DNA from 3 places in the Sphingomonas sp. S6 genome. Region 2 is predicted to be linked to each of the others. Evidence: predicted binding sites of a transcription regulator. Region 2 holds the regulator's gene; each other region holds the start of a gene.
The links. Region 2 encodes LexA, which represses DNA repair genes until DNA is damaged. Its sites were predicted from a motif close to GTTCCNCNCTTGTTCT; they were not measured.
Positions count from the first base shown of each region.

Region 1: the regulator LexA is predicted to act here: its motif matches at 1,092-1,107, upstream of ACGVWT_RS05040 (ribonucleoside-diphosphate reductase subunit alpha).
Region 3: the regulator LexA is predicted to act here: its motif matches at 2,101-2,116, upstream of uvrA (excinuclease ABC subunit UvrA).

Region 1 covers NZ_JBIEOE010000002.1:428,380-435,045, reverse strand. Annotated here, with positions in the region: gene ACGVWT_RS05045 (protein-L-isoaspartate(D-aspartate) O-methyltransferase) at 1-781, opposite strand, end outside; gene ACGVWT_RS05040 (ribonucleoside-diphosphate reductase subunit alpha) at 1,123-3,036, shown strand; gene ACGVWT_RS05035 (endonuclease domain-containing protein) at 3,194-3,595, shown strand; gene ACGVWT_RS05030 (DUF2171 domain-containing protein) at 3,673-3,921, opposite strand; gene ACGVWT_RS05025 (hypothetical protein) at 3,996-4,196, shown strand; gene ACGVWT_RS05020 (hypothetical protein) at 4,193-4,537, shown strand; gene ACGVWT_RS05015 (ribonucleotide-diphosphate reductase subunit beta) at 4,542-5,603, shown strand; gene ACGVWT_RS05010 (HipA family kinase) at 5,609-6,445, shown strand; gene ACGVWT_RS05005 (hypothetical protein) at 6,429-6,666, shown strand, end outside.
Region 2 covers NZ_JBIEOE010000001.1:163,034-169,699, reverse strand. Annotated here, with positions in the region: gene ACGVWT_RS00850 (aminodeoxychorismate/anthranilate synthase component II) at 51-635, shown strand; gene trpD (anthranilate phosphoribosyltransferase) at 632-1,627, shown strand; gene trpC (indole-3-glycerol phosphate synthase TrpC) at 1,624-2,400, shown strand; gene moaC (cyclic pyranopterin monophosphate synthase MoaC) at 2,397-2,864, shown strand; gene ACGVWT_RS00830 (molybdopterin molybdotransferase MoeA) at 2,869-4,050, shown strand; gene lexA (transcriptional repressor LexA) at 4,109-4,801, shown strand; gene ACGVWT_RS00820 (ComEC/Rec2 family competence protein) at 5,225-6,666, opposite strand, start outside.
Region 3 covers NZ_JBIEOE010000003.1:416,474-423,139, forward strand. Annotated here, with positions in the region: gene ACGVWT_RS07470 (TonB-dependent receptor domain-containing protein) at 1-1,152, opposite strand, end outside; gene ACGVWT_RS07475 (hypothetical protein) at 1,616-1,993, opposite strand; gene uvrA (excinuclease ABC subunit UvrA) at 2,124-5,003, shown strand; gene ACGVWT_RS07485 (DUF262 domain-containing protein) at 5,094-6,131, shown strand; gene ACGVWT_RS07490 (HEPN domain-containing protein) at 6,112-6,666, shown strand, end outside.

The sequences.
Region 1 (6,666 bases), on a different contig from region 2:
CGATGCGGCCGCCGACCTTCAGCTGGTCGATCAGCGGTTGCGGCACCGCGGTGGCGCTGGCGGCGACGACGATCCCGTCGAAGGGCGCCTGCTCCGGCCAGCCCAGGAAGCCATCGCCGGCCCGGACGGTGACGGTCGCATAGCCCATGCGGCGCAGGCGCGCGGCCGCCGTGCGGGCAAGCGGCGCGACGATCTCGACCGAGGCGACGCGCGCCGCGACGGCTGCGAGCACCGCCGCCTGATAGCCCGATCCCGTGCCGATATCGAGCACATGGGCGCTGCGGTCCGCGGGCAGATCCAGCGCCGCGGTCATCACCGCGACGACATAGCCATCGGAAATCGTCTGGCCGTGGCCGATCGCCTGCGGCAGGTCGACATAGGCCGCGGCCCGCCCCTGGGCCTCGACGAAGTCCTCGCGCGGGATCGTCCCGATCGCCGCCAGCGCGCGCGCCAAGGCCGGCGTGTCCGCCGCCGGATGGTTGCTGCGAATGTCGGCACGAATGTCGGCGACCATCGCCGCACGCTGCTGCGCCGGGGTCTGGTGCGCATGCGCCTTGGCCAGCAGGCTCAGCATATCGACCCCCGCCACCGGCCGCTGCGCACAGCTGGCGAGCGTCACGACAGACAGGACAAGGAGGAGGGACGAACGACGACGCATCGCCGCGGCATCGACGGTATCCTGAGCCGCCGCAACGAAACTTTCGTTCATGTTCGGCGGGCGGGACGACACGGGTTGAATCGCGTCCGGAATGGCCTCGTCGGCCACTAAAAAAATTTTCATGCCGCCACTCGCCGCTTGCACTTTACGGAAGCCGCGGAAGTCCACGCGTCGCGGCCCCTCGGCCGGCCCGCCGCGCCCCGTTCGCACCGGAACCGCACGGCTGCCGCTTCATTAAGCCTCTTGCCCGCGGCGACGCTTTGCCACAATTTGTGGGGGTTGCGTTCGGGGGTGAACCCAATCGCTGGTAGAGATCGATGACGGCATCCCTCGCGGGATCCGCCATGGGGCACAACGCGGCCGTGAACCGCGACCCCTTTTTGTTCTCACCATCGGGGCGCCCGGGTGATATGCTGCGCATGTCGCCCCGAGTCGAACATGTATGGAACAAGGGACGGTAATCGATGGATTTCAGGGACACGCAGGGTGAGGCCATGACCGATACGATCGACGCCACCGTCGCCGCCGAGGCACCCGCCGCCGCAGAGGCGAATGGCGGCAGCAAGGCGATCCACGCCCGCCCCTATCCCGTCGAGGTCGATCACAGCCGCGACGCGCTGCTGACCGATTTCGGCAAGGAAACGCTGAACGATCGCTACCTGCTGCCGGGCGAAAGCTATCAGGACCTCTTCGTCCGCGTCGCCTCGGCCTATGCCGACGATGCCGCGCACGCGCAGCGCCTGTATGACTATATCAGCCGCTTGTGGTTCATGCCCGCGACGCCGGTGCTGTCGAACGGCGGCACGGGGCGCGGCCTGCCGATCAGCTGCTACCTCAATTCGGTGCCCGACAGCCTGAACGGCATCGTCGACACCTGGAACGAGAACGTCTGGCTCGCATCGCGCGGCGGCGGCATCGGCACCTATTGGGGCAGCGTGCGCGGCATCGGCGAACCCGTCGGCCTCAACGGCAAGACGAGCGGCATCATCCCCTTCGTCCGCGTGATGGACAGCCTGACGCTCGCGATTTCGCAAGGGTCGCTGCGCCGCGGTTCGGCCGCCTGCTATCTCGACGTCAGCCATCCGGAGATCGAAGAATTCCTCGAAATCCGCAAACCGAGCGGCGACTTCAACCGCAAGGCGCTGAACCTGCACCATGGCGTGCTGCTAACCGACGCCTTCATGGAAGCGGTGCGCGACGGCCGCGAATGGAACCTGCTCAGCCCCAAGGACGGCACCGTCCGCGCGACGCTCGACGCGCGCTCGCTGTTCCAGAAGCTCGTCGAAACCCGCCTGCAGACCGGTGAGCCCTACATCGTCTTCGCCGATCACGTGAACAAGGCGATGCCCAAGCACCACCGCGACCTGGGCCTCAAGGTCTCGACGTCGAACCTGTGCTCGGAAATCACGCTGCCGACCGGCCGCGACCATCTCGGCAACGATCGCACCGCGGTGTGCTGCCTGTCGTCGCTCAACCTCGAAACGTGGGACGAGTGGAAGGACGACAAGGTCTTCATCGAAGACGTCATGCGCTTCCTCGACAACGTGCTGCAGGATTACATCGACCGCCACGAACCGGGCATGGAACGCGCTGCCTATAGCGCCGCGCGCGAACGTTCGGTCGGCCTTGGCGTCATGGGCTTCCACTCCTTCCTTCAGGCGCGCGGACTGCCGTTCGAAGGCGCGATGGCGAAGAGCTGGAACCTGCGCATCTTCAAGCACATCAGCGCTCAGGTGAACCAGGCGTCGATGACGCTCGCCGCCGAGCGTGGGCCCTGCCCCGATGCCGCCGACGTCGGCGTGATGGAGCGGTTCAGCTGCAAGATGGCGATCGCGCCGACCGCGTCGATCAGCATCATCTGCGGCGGCACCAGCGCGTGCATCGAGCCGATCCCGGCGAACATCTACACGCACAAGACGCTGTCGGGCAGCTTCTCGGTCAAGAACCCGTATCTGGAAAAGCTGCTGAAGGAGAAATCCAAGAACAGCGACGCGGTGTGGAACTCGATCCTCGAACACGGCGGCTCGGTCCAGCACCTCGACTTCCTGTCGGTGGAAGAGAAGGACTGCTACAAGACCAGCTTCGAAATCGACCAGCGCTGGCTGCTCGAACTTGCCGGCGACCGCACGCCCTATATCGACCAGGCGCAGTCACTGAACCTGTTCATCCCGGCCGACGTCGAGAAGTGGGACCTCCTGATGCTCCACTTCCGCGCCTGGGAGCTCGGCATCAAGTCGCTCTATTACCTGCGCTCGAAGAGCGTGCAGCGCGCGGGCTTCGCCGGATCGGGCGGCGTGGAAGCGGACAACACCATCGCCGCGCCGAAGTTCGAGATCGGCGAGACGACGGACTATGACGAGTGCCTGGCGTGTCAGTGAGGGCGGGAGTCCGCTGATCGCCTGACGGGAAGGTCACGGCATGCCACACCCCCCTCACCCTTCTGCGCCTGCGGCGCTCCCTCCCACAAGGGGAGAGGGAACAGGTGAACCTCCCTCTCCCCTTGTGGGAGAGGGAAGGGGCCCGCGGCCGCAGGCCGTGGGAAGGGTGAGGGGGAATGCGGAAGGCCTGACCAAGCGCCAGCAGCTGCCCGCACACGCGGTCAACCGATCGCGCAGCTTGCGCACGGCGATGGGCGAACCCGAACGCCGTCTCTGGCATGCTTTACGCGAGGCGCTGCCCGAGGCGAAATTCCGCCGACAGGTTCCCCTCGGTCCCTATCACGCTGATTTCTGCTCGCATGGTCACCGACTGATCATCGAAGTCGACGGCGACGACCACGCCGCCAAAGTCGAACGCGACGCCGCCCGAACCATTTTCCTCCAGAACGAAGGCTATGACGTGATCCGCTTCGCCAATGCCGATGTGATGGAAGCCATCGACGGCGTCGTGTCGACAATCGCCCGTGTAGTCGCGGCTAAGCAAAAGGGCTGCCCGTAATGGACAGCCCCCTCACCCTCCCACAGCCTACGGCTGCGGGCCCCTCCCTCTCCCACAAGGGGAGAGGGCATCATGGCTCACGCCTCTTCGAACATGTCCTGGGCGTTCTGCGCGGTGGCCGACAGGCGCACCGTGTCGCCTTCGATCTCGGCGACCAGGCCGGCCGGCAGGTAATGGTGCTTGGCGCCCTGCCCGTCTTCGGTGCTGGGGCTGTCGTTCTTGGTGAGCTTGATGCGCTCGCCCTCGACATGGTCGACGGTGCCGACGTGGACGCCGTCCGCGCCGACGACCTTCATGTGTTCCTTGATGTTGCTGTGATCGTGCATGATGCGTCTCCTGGCTTGGGTTCGGCGGTGAAACGACCCGTGTTCCAAATGGATGCATCAGAGGCGCAGCACTGATGCCGCGCGAAAGCTTCATCATGTTCGCCGTCGCCGCGGTGCTCGGCCTCGCCGGCCTGTGGCTGCTGCTCCAGCTCCGCAGCCCGCAGGGGCCGGCGCGCGTTTACGTCTATCGCATGGCCGGCATCATGATGGTCGCCGGCGGCATCGTCCTCGGCTTCTCCGCCTATGCGATGTGGCAGTGGAGCGCGCAGCCGTGAGCTTTCTTGCAGTGCACAACGGCAATCGCCAAATACTCGGCACGACTGGCTGCCTGATGATAGTCGGGGGCATCGTCAGCTGGATTGCCCTCACCGTGTGGCTTAGCGACAGGCTCGGGTGGCCAGATGCCTATGGCTATCCGTGCCATCTGGCTCGGGGATGCTGGCTCCAAGGCTTGTGGGATAGCTCCGCCCTGCTGAGCCACGGTGGCACTCTCAGCTATGTTCTTTTCGTGGTTCTATGGTTGCCGCAGACCGCGATCATCACCGGCTACATATACAGTTTTCTACAAAAGCGCCGTCGTTCGAACGGCACGCCTTCATCCTCTTCCTCGGAGTAACCCCATGTCCCTCCTCCAAGCCTCCAAGCAGTACAAGCCGTTCGAATACCCCTGGGCGTTCGAATTCTGGAAGCGTCAGCAGCAGCTCCACTGGCTCCCCGAAGAGGTGCCGCTGGGCGAGGATTGCCGCGACTGGGCGCAGAAGCTGACCGATCACGAGCGCAACCTGCTCACCCAGATCTTCCGCTTCTTCACCCAGGCGGACGTCGAGGTGCAGGATTGCTACCACGAGAAATACGGCCGCGTGTTCAAGCCGACCGAGATCAAGATGATGCTGACCGCGTTCAGCAACATGGAGACGGTCCACATCGCCGCCTACAGCCACCTGCTCGACACGATCGGCATGCCCGAGAGCGAATATGGCGCCTTCCTCGAATATGCCGAGATGAAGGAAAAGCATGATTACATGCAGAACTTCGGCGTCGACAGCGACGAGGACATCGCCCGCACGCTCGCCATGTTCGGCGGCTTCACCGAAGGCGTGCAGCTGTTCGCCAGCTTCGCGATGCTGATGAACTTCCCGCGCTTCAACAAGATGAAGGGCATGGGCCAGATCGTCAGCTGGTCGGTGCGCGACGAGTCCCTGCACTGCGAGGGCATCATCAAGATGTTCCACACCTTCGTCGCCGAACGCCAGTGCCTGACCAAGGCGGTGAAGGACGATATCGCCGACGTCTGCCAGACCACGATCCGGCTCGAGGACAATTTCATCGACCTCGCGTTCGAAATGGGCCCGGTCAACGGCATGACGCCCAAGGAGATCAAGAAGTACATCCGCTACATCGCGGACTGGCGCCTGGGCCAGCTCGGGCTGAAGCCGATCTACATGATCGACGAACACCCCCTTCCCTGGCTCGCCCCGCTGCTCAACGGCGTCGAGCACGCCAACTTCTTCGAAACCCGCGCGACCGAATATTCGAAGGCCGCGACCAAGGGCCAGTGGAACGACGTCTGGGACAGCTTCGACAAGCGCCAGAAGGCCAAGGCGGTCAAGCCGGCGAACGAGGACCTGGGCCTGCTGGATGGCGGCGACATGTTTTCGCGCGCTGGGGTGGCGGCGGAGTAAAGGGAATGCCGACATTTAGGGGATCCCGACCTGAGGACTTGCTTATCAAGAGCGATGGTAGGATCGTGCCCCCATTCATGTCGGCAGAACCAAGCCTTTTTCCTGTTCGCGCGAGCACGATCTATCCAGCTCCCCCAAATGGGGCAGATATACTATTTCACTGTGAGGGAGACCGGGGCGGGACATACTACTGCAAAGGGGATCACAGCGGCCGGCGAATTCGAGCGACTGAATGGTTCTTCACGCACCTTGCTCATCATGTCGGCTTTGCCACACCGGAGTGCGCTATCGTCGAACGATGGGACGCAGACGCCTCCTTCTTCGGCTCGCGCCAAATTGCATCCCCGGCATCGGCGATGGAACTCCACAACCTGTTGATGACCCCCCAGCGGGGGGAACTTGGCCAGCCTTCAAGCTGGCCTGGCGCATACCTTTCGCAGTTATATGCCTTCGACCTTTTCGCCGGAAACTGGGACCGAAGCATGCAGAATTTTCTGCTGCAAACTGAGGGCTTTACGAGACGGCTATGCGTTTTCGATTTTGCCTCATGTAGCTTAGAAGGGCTGGCGGCTATCAAGTTCCCGGTTGCCAGCGACCCCACAGTCCGCATAGGTAAGTTCCTACGGCTTCGGCACGGCTTTTTTCCGCAAGCGGCGATCGAAATGATCGACCGGCTTGCGGCAATTCCGGCAGAGACGATCACCCGTTTTCTGAGCCTAATGCCGGATGACTGGATGAGCGCCGAACAGAAAGAGAGCATCTGTGAGCTTTGGTCAAAACACCAGATTGCGAGTCGGCTTGCGGCCTTACGGTCGGGGCTAGGCGATGAATCACTGCTATAAATTCGCAGTTGCACAATTTCCCGCGGACGAAGTGCGCAACGAGCGCCTGAACCTCGCGATTGTAATCCTCAAAGACAATAAGCTGGATGTACGCGCGCCTAAGAGCCTTGATAAGCTTCGCGCTATTTCCGGGGCGGTAGACCTTGACGCCGTTCGTGAGACGCTAAATGATCTAGCCGTTCTTGATGATTTTGCTCGCGAGAACGTGAGCGCGAATGCAA
Region 2 (6,666 bases):
AAGAGGGTGCGACAGGTTGCACGCCCGCGCTCTTCGGCTATGGCGGCGCGATGATCCTCGTCGTCGACAATTACGACAGCTTCACCTGGAACCTCGTCCACTACCTCATGGAGCTGGGCAGCGAGGTCGAGGTGGTGCGCAACGACGCCATTTCGGCGGGGCAGGCGCTGTCGTCGGGCGCCAGCGCCTTCCTCATCTCGCCCGGCCCGTGCACCCCGACCGAGGCGGGCGTCAGCCTCGATCTCGTTGCGGCGGCCGCGGATGCCGGGCGTCCGCTGCTGGGCGTGTGCCTGGGCCATCAGGCGATCGGCCAGCATTTCGGTGGCAAGGTGGAGCGCGGCGGGCTGATGCACGGCAAGACCTCTGCGGTCGAACATGACGGCACCGGCCTGTTCGAAGGGCTGCCCTCGCCCTTCATGGCGACACGCTATCACAGCCTGATCGTCAACGACGTGGCCTCGCCCCTGGTCGTCAACGCGCGCACCCAGGATGGCATCGTCATGGGCTTCCGCCACGAACGCCTGCCGATCCATGGCGTGCAATTCCACCCGGAAAGCATCGCGACCGAACACGGCCATGCCATGCTCGCCAACTTTCTGACGATCGCCGGCATTCCGGTGCGCGAGCGCCCGTGACCAGCGTCGTCTTGCTTCCCGATCCATCCTCGCCACTGTCGCGCGAAAGCGCGGCGCAGGCGTTTGCGGATATCCTCGATGCCCGCGTCTCGGCAGAGGCAATCGGCGACTTCCTGCTGGCTCTGTCCGATCGCGGCGAAACCAGCATCGAAATCGCCGAGGCCGCCCGCGCGCTGCGGGCCCGCCTGATCCCGATCGCCGCACCCGACGGCGCGATCGACGTCTGCGGCACGGGCGGCGACGGGCATCATACGCTCAACGTCTCGACCGCGGTCGCGCTGGTCGTCGCGGCTTGCGGCGTGCCGGTCGCCAAGCACGGCAACCGTGCCGCCTCCTCGAAAGCCGGTGCTGCCGACACGTTGGAGGCGCTCGGCCTCGACATGGAGATCGCCGGCGCGACGGCGGAGGCGAGCCTCGCCGATATCGGCATCGCCTTCCTGTTCGCCGCCAACCACCATCCGGCGATGGCACGGATCACGCCGATCCGTCGCCGCATCGGCAAACGCACGATCTTCAACCTGATGGGGCCCCTCGCCAATCCGGCGCGCGTGTCGCACCAGCTGATCGGCATCGCCCGCCCCGATTACGCCGGTCTCTATGCCGAGGCGCTGGAACAGCTCGGCACCGCACGGGCCGCGGTGATTTCGGGCGAAGAGGGCCTCGACGAACTCTCCACCGCCGGCCCCAGCCTCGCGGTGAATGTCGGCAGCGCGGCGCTGCCATCGCGCATCACGCCGGAAGACGCCGGCCTGCCCCGCCACCCGCTCGCCGCCATCCGCGGCGGCGATCCGGCCTATAATGCCGCCGCGCTGCGCCGCCTGCTCGATGGAGAGGCGGGCGCCTATCGCGACGCCGTGCTGCTCAATGCGGCGGCGGCGCTTGTCGTCGCCGACCATGCACCCAATCTCACTGCGGGCGCACAGGCCGCCGCCGAAGCGCTCGACGCCGGCCGCGCCGCCGCGCTCCTCGACCGCTGGATCGCCTACCGATGACCATTCTGTCCCGCATTATCGAAACCAAGCGCGCAGAGGTTGCCGCGCGCAAGGCGACGATCAGCCTCGCCGATCTCGATGCGCGCATCGCCGCGGTGACGAAGCCGCGCGGTTTCCGCGCCGCGCTCGACGCGAAATCCGGCCATGCGCTTATCACCGAAATCAAGAAGGCCAGCCCATCCAAGGGGCTGATCCGCGCCGAGTTCGATCCGCCCGCCCATGCGCGCGCCTATCAGGCGGGTGGCGCGGCCTGCCTGTCGGTCCTCACCGACGAACAATGGTTCCAGGGCAGCGACGACTATCTGATTGCCGCCCGTGCCGCCTGCGACCTGCCCGTGATTCGCAAGGATTTCATGGTCGATCCCTGGCAGGCGACCGAAAGCCGCTCGATCGGCGCCGACGCCATCCTCATCATCGTCTCTGCGCTGGACGACAATCAGATGGCGGAAATCGAGGCCTCGGCGCTCGATTGCGGCATGGACGTGCTGGTCGAGGTGCATGACGAATCCGAACTGGAACGTGCGCTTCGCCTCAAGTCGCGGTTGATCGGCGTCAACAACCGCAATCTACACGATTTTTCGGTCAACTTCGCCCGCACGTACGAGCTGGTCGGCAAGGCGCCCAAGGGCTGCACCTTCGTCGCCGAAAGCGGCCTCGAAACCCGCGCCGACCTCGACGCGATGGCGCAGCACGGCGTGCGCTGCTTCCTGATCGGCGAGGCGCTGATGCGCGCCGACGACGTCGAGGCCGCGACGCGGGCACTGGTCGGGTGAGTCGCCTCACCCATCTCGACGCAGACGGCGCCGCGCATATGGTCGACGTCGGCGACAAAGCGGTGACGCAGCGTCGCGCGGTCGCGACCGGCCGCATCGCCATCGCCTCCGACGCCCTCGCCGCGATCCGCGACGGCGCCGCGAAGAAGGGCGACGTGCTCGCCGTTGCCCGCGTCGCCGGGATCATGGCGGCAAAGAAGACTGCGGACCTCATCCCGCTCTGCCACCCCTTGCCGCTGACCCGTGTCACGCTCGACCTGACGCTCGACGATGCCGGCATCACCGCCACCGCGCTGACTGCCACCGACGGCAAGACCGGCGTCGAGATGGAGGCGCTGACCGCCGTCTCGGTCGCGCTGCTCACCATCTACGACATGGCGAAGGCGATGGACCGCGCGATGACGATCTCCGACATCCGACTGCTCGAAAAGGCCGGCGGCGCCTCCGGCGACTGGCGCGCCTGACGCCATGGCGCTGCTGCCGATCGACGAAGCCCAGGCGCGCCTGTTCGCGCGCGCAGCGCCGGTCGAGACCGAAACCGTGCCGCTCGCCGCCGCCGCCGGCCGCTGGGCGGCGGACGACATCGCCGCCCGCCGCACCCAGCCCGCCAGTGATTTGTCGGCGATGGACGGCTATGCGATCCGCTTCGCCGACCTGCCCGGCCCGTGGACGCTGGTCGGCGAAAGCGCCGCCGGCCGGCCCTTTGCCGGCACCGTCGGCGCTGGCGAGACCGCGCGTATCTTCACCGGTGCCGCACTCCCCGACGGCGCCGACACGGTCATGATCCAGGAGGAGGTCGCGGCCTCCGGCACCACGATCCACCTGACCGGCGAAGGTCCAGCGACACTCGGCCGCAACACCCGCCGCCGCGGCCTCGACTTTCACGCCGGCGATCGCCTGATCGCGCGCGGCGAGCGGCTGACGCCCGCGCGCATCGCCGTCGCCGCGACGGGCGGCATCGGCACGATCGCGGTCCACCGCCGGGTGCGCATCGCCATCTGCGCCACGGGCGACGAATTGGTCGATCCGGGCACCGGCGGCGACCCGAGCGCGCTGCCCGAATCGAACCGGGCGATGCTGGCGGCCCTGCTCGCCGATCTGCCGGTCGAGCTGATCGACCTCGGCATCCTGCCCGATGACCTCGATCGCCTGCGCGAAGCCTTCGCCCGCGTCGACGCAGACCTGCTCGTCACCACCGGCGGCGCGTCGGTGGGCGACCACGACCTCGTGCGGCCGGCGCTGGAGGCGGCGAGCGGCGTCATCGATTTCTGGCGGATCGCGCTGCGGCCGGGCAAGCCGATGATGGCGGGACGGCGCGGCGCGATGCAGGTGCTCGGCTTGCCGGGCAATCCGGTATCCGCCTTCGTCACCGCCATACTCTTCGTCAAACCGTTGATCGCGCACCTTTCTGGTGCCGCGGACCCGCTGCCGCGCAGCACGATGGCGATCCTGGGCGAAGACCTGCCCGCCAATGGCGCGCGCACCGATTATCTGCGCGCGGAACTGCGCGACGGCCGCGCCTATGCCTCGACCATTCAGGACAGTTCGATGCTGCTGACGCTGGCGCGCTCACACTGCCTGATCGTGCGACCGATCGATGCCCCCGCGGCGCGCGCGGGCGACTCGGCGGAAATCCTCGTCATCGCTTGACGCCCCACGAATTGTTCCCTAGAAGTTCCGCGTCTGTTCTGACGGGGAAGGACCGCTTATGCTCACGCGCAAGCAGCACGAGCTTGTATGCTTCATCAACGACCGGCTCGAGGAGACGGGCATCTCGCCGTCGTTCGAGGAGATGAAGGACGCGCTCGACCTCAAGTCCAAGTCCGGCGTCCACCGCCTGATCAGCGCGCTGGAGGAGCGCAACTTCATCCGCCGCCTGCCCAACCGTGCTCGTGCGCTCGAAGTGCTGCGCATGCCGGAACGCTCCGAACGCAAGGCGCCCGAAACGCCCGCGCTCGCGGCGCCGCCGAGCGCTCCGGCCACGGGCAATGTGCGTCCCGCCCCCTCGCCAGCAAATGACGTCGTCGAAATCCCGCTGCACGGCCGGATCGCCGCCGGCGTGCCGATCGAGGCGTTCGAAGGCAGCTCGATGCTCGCCGTCCCCGCGGCGTTGCTCGGCACCGGCGAACATTATGCGCTCGAGGTCTCCGGCGATTCGATGGTCGAGGCCGGCATTCTCGACGGCGATTACGCGCTGATCCGCCGCACCGACATCGCCCGCGATGGCGAGATCGTCGTTGCGTTGATCGAGGACAGCGAGGCGACGCTCAAATATTTTCGTCGCGAAGGCGCGATGATCCGGCTCGATCCCGCCAACCGGGCCTATGAACCCCAGCGCTACGTCCCCTCGCACGTCCGCGTGCAGGGCAAGCTGTCGGGCATCCTTCGCCGCTACGACTGATGCAAGGCCGCCGCGGCGACGGGGCGTACGACCCTGTCGTTCGTGTGACTTTTGTGACTTTCAAACGGCCCCTTCGACGTCCCGTTGAGGGGGGCGTATCAGGATTTTAGATTCTTTGCCCGCAGGTTAGGACGGTAACGCCAGCCGTCTCTGGAGTTTGATCCATCGCCGTTGAACCAGGCGTCATCCCAGCGAAGGCTGGGATCTTCCGATGATAGCGGGCGACAGGAGCCGCAAGAGGCCCCATCTTTCGCTGGGGCGACGGCTCTGTGGAAATGGGTCAGGCTCTAAGGCGGTATGACATCAGGTTGATCAAGTGGCATCATCGCGAGCGGAGCGAAGCAAGGGGCGGCTCAGCGTTGGGCCCTCCTACTACAGAGCGGCATGCCCGTCGCGAGGGATCAGCGCGCCGGCATGGCGTGATCAGAACGGGATCGCCGGCGTGGTGCCCTCCGTCCTCGGCGGCGCCACCTTTGCCCCGACCAGCCACGGATGCCGATCCCCGGGGTGCATCACCGTGCGCACCCGCCCGCTCGCCAGGGTCAGCATGACGCCACCGGTCCGTCGCAACACTGGCGCATCAAGCCGCAGCCAGCGCGGCCGGCACGCACGCGGCAGGCGCCGGTCGCTCACCACCACATCCGCCGCCTGACAGGCTACAACCAGGTCCTTCCACGCAAGTTGGTAACCGCTGCGGGTCGCCAGCACCCGAAACCGGCGCCCCTGCCCGTCGATCGTCGCCACGCACGCATCGCGGCTGCACCGGGCCTCCGGCAGATCGTCGAGCAGCCATGGCTCGCCATCGGTCCCGCCATTTTCGGCGAGCATCGCCCGCGTATAGTCCCCGGCACGATCGCGCAGCAGCGCCAGCCGACCGCCCACCCGGATCGCCATATGTCGCCCGTCCCCCGTCACCAGTAGGTCGGGTGGCGGGGTCGACGCCGCCCAGACGGCGCCGACGACGATCGGCAGCACGCCGACCCAGCGCACCCGCGTATTCCACAGCGCCAGCCAGAGCCCACCGGCGATCATCGCCAGAAACGCCCCCATTGGCATCGACGGCACCGCCAGCGACGCGCCCGGCGCATCCGCCACGACATGCGCCAGCCACAGCAGCGCCCGCAACGGCCCGTCGGTCAGCCACCACAAAGGCCCGCCCAGCCCGATCGTGTCGAGCAGCAACGCGCCCGCCTCCAGCGGCATGACGACGAACGTCGTCAGCGGAATGGCGATGATATTGGCGGCAGCCCCGTACAGGCCCGCCTTATGGAAGTGATAGACCGCGATCGGCATCAGCGCCGCCTCGACCACCACGCCCGTCAGCAGCAGCGACCCGAGCCCGCGCAGCAAACGCCGCGTGCGCGACTCCTCGCGCGGCTCGAACCATCCGCGCACCCGCGGATGCTCATGGAGCGCAACGATCGCCACGATCGCGGCGAACGACAGCTGGAAGCTCGGCCCCACCAGCGCTTCCGGCCGCACGGCCAGCACGACCATCGCACCTGCCGCAACCAGCCGCAGCGTCATCGCCTCCCGCCCCATCGCCAGCGCCGCCAGCACCAGTAGCGCGGCGACGCACGACCGGATCGTGGGAACCTGAGATCCGGTGAGCAACGTATAGCTGATGGCAGCCAGCGCCCCCATCCCCGCGGCGACCAACGGCAACCGAACGCGAATGGCGAGCCACGACCACAGCGCCAGCAGCCGCAACGTCAAGACCATCGTCGCCGCCACCGCCGCGGTGATGTGCAGCCCGCTGACCGACAGCAGATGCGCGAGTCCCGCACGCCGCATCGCCTCCGCATCGCGCTCGCTGATCGCCCCCTCGTCCCCGGTCGCCAGCGCCGCCGCGATGCCGCCCCGGC
Region 3 (6,666 bases), on a different contig from region 2:
CGGCTGGATCTGGCGATACAGGTCGACGAGGTCGTACTTGCAGCCCGTGCCGCGCGCGCCGCCGCCGGTCACGGTGAACGTATCGCGCGCGCAATTGCCGAGGCCCAGCGCCGTGTAATTGCTATAGTTCTGCGTCCGGCCGTTCGCATCGACATAGGTGCCGTCCGGGATCAGCGCGGTGCCGCCTGACAGCGGGTTGTTGAGGTCGCTCTGCGTCGTGCGCGCGACATAGGCGGTCGGCACGTTGACGGTCAGCGACTGGTCGGCCGCGTTGTTGTCCAGGCCGCCGATCGAGGTCAGGTCCTGGGTGTTGTACGGGAAGCCGCGGCTGTGGTTCGAAACGCGGCCGTCGCGCTGATATTCGCCGTTCAGATAGACGTTGAAGCCCTGGCGGTCATAATCGCCATAGCCCAGCGTTAGCTGCGCGCGCTGGTGGCTCGCATCGCCGCGCTCGGCGACGCCGCCCTCGACCAGGCCGTCGATGCCGGTGAAGTGCTTCTTCAGGATCACGTTGACCACGCCGCCGATCGCGTCCGCGCCATAGGTCGACGATGCGCCATCCTTCAGCACTTCGATCCGGTCGACCAGGCTGAACGGGATCGAGTTGAGGTCGACATAGGCGTTATGGCCGTCGTCGTTCAGCGGGAAGTTCGCCGAACGCAGGCCGTCGATCAGCACCAGCGTCGACGACACGCCGAGGCCGCGGAGCGACACGGCCGAACCGCCGGCCGAGAAGCCCGACTGGAAGCCGGTGCCGATCGAGCCCGCGCTGTCGGCCGAGATCGAGCGGATCGCGTCCGACGCGGTGGTGATACCGGCCTTTGCCAGCGTGTCGCTGGTCAGCACGGTGACGGGCGACGGGGTTTCGGTGTCGGTGCGACGGAACAGCGAACCGGTGACGACGATGTCGCTCGCCTTGTCCTGATCGCTCGCGCCCTGCGTCGTCGTCGGATCGGTCTGCTGATCCTTGATCTCGAGCTGCGCAGGCGTCTGCGTCGCGGTCTGCGCGAACGCCGGAGCGGCCCCCAGCATCAGCGCCAGCGGCGTCGCCGCGGCGAGCAGAGCCGCCTTGCGCGTCACATCGAATCGAGCGGTTTTCGTCACGTATATCCCCTTTGCAACGGCGCCGTTTTCGGTCGCCCCATGCGTCATCGATTTGGAATGTCAGTCTTCTGGACTGCGTGACGCTTGTGTGACTGTCTTGCTTGCGTAAAGCACGCATTGCTGACCTATTTCCGCTTTCAGCAACGTTGCGTTGCAAAACAGCCACAGCGAGTGCCGCTATGTTGCGCGAAGGGGCAGGTGAGGACGCCCAAGTTGCGCGGTGGGCTGACGCGGAGAAATTGCGGCCAGAGGCGGGCGCGAGGCCCACGCAAAAAGGGCGGCGGTCCTCTCGAACCGCCGCCCCTCAGGCCTTTGCAGATCGTCAAGCGATCACAAGCGCACGCGGGCGCCCATCGTGAACGAGCGGCCGATCACATCGTACAGCTGCGGGCTGATGGATATCGCTCGTGGGGCGAGATGGAAATTGTCACGGGCGCAGCTTGGATGGTCCTGGCTCCGCAGCGCCGGTCCTAGGCTGGACGGACAGCGAACGCCGCGCAAACCTCGCCGTTCAGTCTTTACGCCCAAATAGCCGCCCCAGCATCGCTTCCGCGGCCTTGCCCACCGCATCGGCGATCGCCTGCGGATCGGGCTGCGTCTGCGTCCCCTGCGGCGGTACCGGGGGAACGGGCGGCACCGGGGGAACGGGCGGCACCGGCGCCTCGGGCGGGCGCGGCGCCTCCGGCTTCGCGGCGCGCTCGGCCCGCCCCTTGGCCAGCGCCGCGGTCGCCGCCGCCGCAGCCATCGTCAGCCCCGCCGCCAGCATCTCGCGCCCCTGCGGGCTGTTCGCCTTCTCCAGCAGCGCCCCGCCTACCTCGCGCACTTCCTTGGGCAGCTTCACGCCCAGCACTTCCTTGGGAAGCTTCGCCTTCTTGTGCTTCTTGCCCATCGCGCATTCTCCTCGTGTGGCACAGACGTAAGACACCGCTCGGATGCTTTCAATGCGGCTCGAAATTCGCGCGGTGCGTTCCTACCTGCCAGACTAGCATCAGAAACAGAACAGAAGTAGAACCCGCTTCATGCTGACCAAAATTTCCGTCCGCGGCGCGCGCGAGCACAATCTCAAGGACGTCGATGTCGACATCCCCCGCGACACGTTGACGGTCATCACCGGCCTGTCGGGCTCGGGCAAATCCAGCCTCGCCTTCGACACCATCTATGCCGAGGGGCAGCGCCGCTACGTCGAATCGCTGTCGGCCTATGCACGCCAGTTCCTCGAGCTGATGCAGAAGCCCGACGTCGACCATATCGAGGGCCTGTCGCCCGCCATCTCGATCGAGCAGAAGACGACGTCGCGCAACCCGCGCTCGACCGTCGCGACGGTGACCGAAATCTACGATTACATGCGCCTGCTCTGGGCGCGCGTCGGCATCCCCTATTCGCCCGCCACCGGCGAGCCGATCGCCGCGCAGACGGTCAGCCAGATGGTCGACCGCGTCATGGCGCTGCCCGAAGGCACGCGTCTGTACCTGCTCGCCCCCGTCGTCCGCGGGCGCAAGGGCGAATATCGCAAGGAACTCGCCGAATGGCAGAAGGCGGGCTTTACGCGCGTCAGGATCGACGGCACGATCCATGAGATCGACGAAGCCCCCGCGCTCGACAAGAAGTACAAGCACGACATCGAGATCGTCGTCGACCGCCTCGTCGTCCGCGCCGACGCCGCCACGCGCCTGGCGGAATCGTTCGAAACCGCGCTGAAGCTCGCCGACGGCCTCGCCTATATTGACCCGGCGGACCCGGTCGAACCGCACACCCCCAAGTCCGAAGTCCTCGGCGACAACGCGCCCGCCGGCCGCATCGTGTTCAGCGAAAAGTTCGCCTGCCCGATCAGCGGCTTCACCATCGCCGAGATCGAACCGCGCCTGTTCAGCTTCAACGCCCCCCAGGGCGCCTGCCCGGCGTGCGACGGCCTCGGCGAGAAACTGCTGTTCGACGAAGACCTCGTCGTCCCCAACCACGACCTCAGCATCAAGAAGGGCGCCGTCGTCCCCTGGGCGAAGTCCAACCCGCCCAGCCCCTATTACATGCAGGTCCTCGGCTCCCTCGCGCGCGAATACAAGTTCGACCTCGATACGCCGTGGAAGGACCTGCACCCCGAAACGCAGGACGTCATCCTGTTCGGCACCAAGGGCAAGGCGGTCACGCTTACCTTCGTCGACGGCAAGAAGAGCTACGACGTCAAGAAACCGTTCGAGGGCGTGATCGGCAACCTCAACCGCCGCCTGCTCCAGACCGAGAGCGCGTGGATGCGCGAGGAGCTGGGCAAATACCAGTCGTCGCGCCCCTGCGAAGTCTGCCACGGCGCGCGCCTCAAGCCCGAAGCGCTCGCGGTCAAGATCGCGAAGACCGACATCGCCCATGCCACGCACCTGTCCGTGGTCGACGCGCTCGCCTTCTTCACCGACCTGCCCAACCACCTGGGCGACCAGCAGCGCGCGATCGCCGAACGCATCCTGAAGGAGATCGTCGAGCGCCTGGGCTTCCTCAACAACGTCGGCCTCGATTACCTCAACCTCGATCGCACCAGCGGCACGCTGTCGGGCGGCGAGAGCCAGCGCATCCGCCTGGCGTCGCAGATCGGCAGCGGCCTGTCGGGCGTCTTGTACGTCCTCGACGAACCCTCGATCGGCCTCCACCAGCGCGACAACGACATGCTGCTCGCGACGCTCAGGCGCCTGCGCGATCTCGGCAACACCGTGCTCGTCGTCGAGCATGACGAGGATGCGATCCGCACCGCCGATTACGTCATCGACATGGGGCCGGGCGCCGGCGTCCACGGCGGCCAGATCGTCGCGCAGGGCACGCTCAAGCAATTGCTCAAGAGCAAGACCAGCATCACCGCCGATTACCTCAACGGCACGCGCGAAGTCCCCGTCCCCGAAACGCGCCGCAAGGGCAACGGCAAGAAGCTGACCGTCCATAACGCCCGCGCCAACAACCTTACCGGCGTAACGGCGTCGATCCCGCTCGGCACCTTCACCTGCATCACCGGCGTGTCGGGTTCGGGCAAGTCCAGCTTCACGATCGACACGCTTTACGCCGCCGCCGCGCGGGCGCTCAACGGCGCGCGCATCCTGGCGGGCAAGCACGACAAGGTCACCGGGCTGCAACACCTCGACAAGGTGATCGACATCGACCAGTCGCCGATCGGCCGCACGCCGCGGTCGAACCCGGCGACCTACACCGGCAGCTTCACGCAGATCCGCGACTGGTTCGCCGGCCTGCCGGAGGCGCAGGCGCGCGGCTACAAGCCCGGCCGCTTCAGCTTCAACGTCAAGGGCGGCCGCTGCGAGGCGTGCCAGGGCGACGGCGTGCTCAAGATCGAGATGCACTTCCTCCCCGACGTCTACGTCACCTGCGACGTCTGCCACGGTGCCCGCTACAACCGCGAGACGCTGGAGGTGAAGTTCAAGGGCAAGAGCATCGCCGACGTGCTCGACATGACCGTCGAGGATGCCGCCGAATTCTTCAAGGCCGTGCCGCCGATCCGCGACAAGATGGAGATGCTGGTCGAGGTGGGCCTGGGCTACGTCAAGGTCGGCCAGCAGGCGACCACCCTGTCGGGCGGCGAAGCACAGCGCGTCAAGCTCGCCAAGGAACTCTCCCGCCGCGCCACCGGTAACACGCTTTACATCCTCGACGAGCCGACGACGGGCCTGCACTTCGAAGACGTGCGCAAGCTGCTCGAAGTCCTCCACGCGCTGGTCGAGCAGGGCAACACCGTCGTCGTCATCGAACACAATCTCGACGTCATCAAGACGGCGGACTGGATCGTGGACTTAGGGCCGGAAGGCGGCGTGAAGGGTGGCGAGATCGTCGCCACCGGCACGCCGGAAGAGGTGGTGAAGGAACCGCGGAGCTTTACGGGGAAGTATTTGGCGCCGTTGTTGAAGGCGTAAAAAACCAACGCCATTGACCATACGACGCCCTATAGTAGACAGATATCCTCCTTATCTGTACGCCTAGCCTACTTAGTTGTCAGGATGAAAATGGTAACCCAGGCAGACCAGCTCGATTTGCAGAAACGTACGGTTTCTTATGACATGTACGACATGTCAGTGAGACAGCTGATTGATATGGTCGAAAGTGGTGTTGTAGACATAGCTCCTGACTATCAGCGGCATTTCGTATGGGATGATCAGAGAGAGTCTGAGTTAATAGAAAGTATTTTCTTAGGCATACCTGTTCCAAGCCTGTACATGGCTACCAATTCGGACGCGACTTGGGAGGTCGTAGATGGCGTACAAAGATTAAGTACACTTATACATTTTTGCGGAAGCGATGATGCTAGACGACGTATCGAACGACCCAAGAAGCTTGAACTAAACGGACTTAGAAAACTTGATAGTTTCAACGGTGCAAACTTCGACAACCTTCCACGTTCAATCCAGCTGACTTTCACTCTCCGCCCTTTGAGAGTGACAACTCTTAATGATAAGAGTGATAAGCATGTGCGATATGATCTGTTTGAAAGGCTTAATACAGGCGGCGTAAAGCTCCATGCCCAGGAGATCCGGAACTGCGTTTTGGGAGGGAGGTTTCGCGATATCATCAAAGAGCTTGCGTCTGATGAAAATTTTAGGAGCGTTGTCGCATTGCCCAACAATGAGATTCGTGAAGCAACGTATGAGGAGATGATTTTACGCTTTTTTGCATTTTACCAAAGTTATTTAGATTTTGATCATGATGTTGAGTCCTTTTTGACAAGCTACATGGAAAATCACGCGCGCACCGGACCACCCGACGAAGCGACAGCTGTTTTCCTCCAAACCATGGAGAAGCTGAAAGAGGCACTTCCAAACGGGATCAGTCGAAACAATCGTAAAACCACTCCCATCAATTTGTACGAGGGGGTTGCGGTTGGTGCAGCACTAGCGATCGCCACCGCGCGTCCTCTTGATTGGTCCAAGCTCCAAGCTATTACGGAAGGCGAACCGATCAAGAAATTTACGACGGCTGCCACGAACAGCAGACCGATGGTGCGGGGACGGATCGAAATGGTGCGAGATGGTCTATTCGCTCAATAGTTTTGATACCGTTGAGCAGGAAATCTCTCGAAGATTTACAGAGCTTCGGACGTTTTGGAGCAATGTCAAACAGGGCTGGATGCCGCCGCCCGCAACTCAAAACTATGCCTACACGGCGGGCGCAGGCTTCACTATTGTCTTCATATATTCTTCACTTGAGTTTTCTATAAATCGCTCGGTCAGGCAGCTGTCTCAACTAATATCCGACTACCAAGTCCGAAAGTCCGATGTTTGCTCGGCAATTATGAGCTTAGTACATGATCCAAAAACCAAAGCTTTAATGTCAGCAGGCAAGAAAACTCGTTTGCAGGCCCGATACGACCTATATGTTAGCACACGCTCCAACACTATTGCAACCATACATGACGAGCTTTTGGCACCCGAACTTCAGAATGTTTGGGCAAAATCGATAAAAGATGTTTTCCAGTCGTTTGGCATTACCGACAATATAACGAGCGACCCTTCAAGTCAGGATTATATCGACCGCATTGTAAACGATCGCAACGCGGTGGCTCATGGCCGAGAGGCGCCGGAC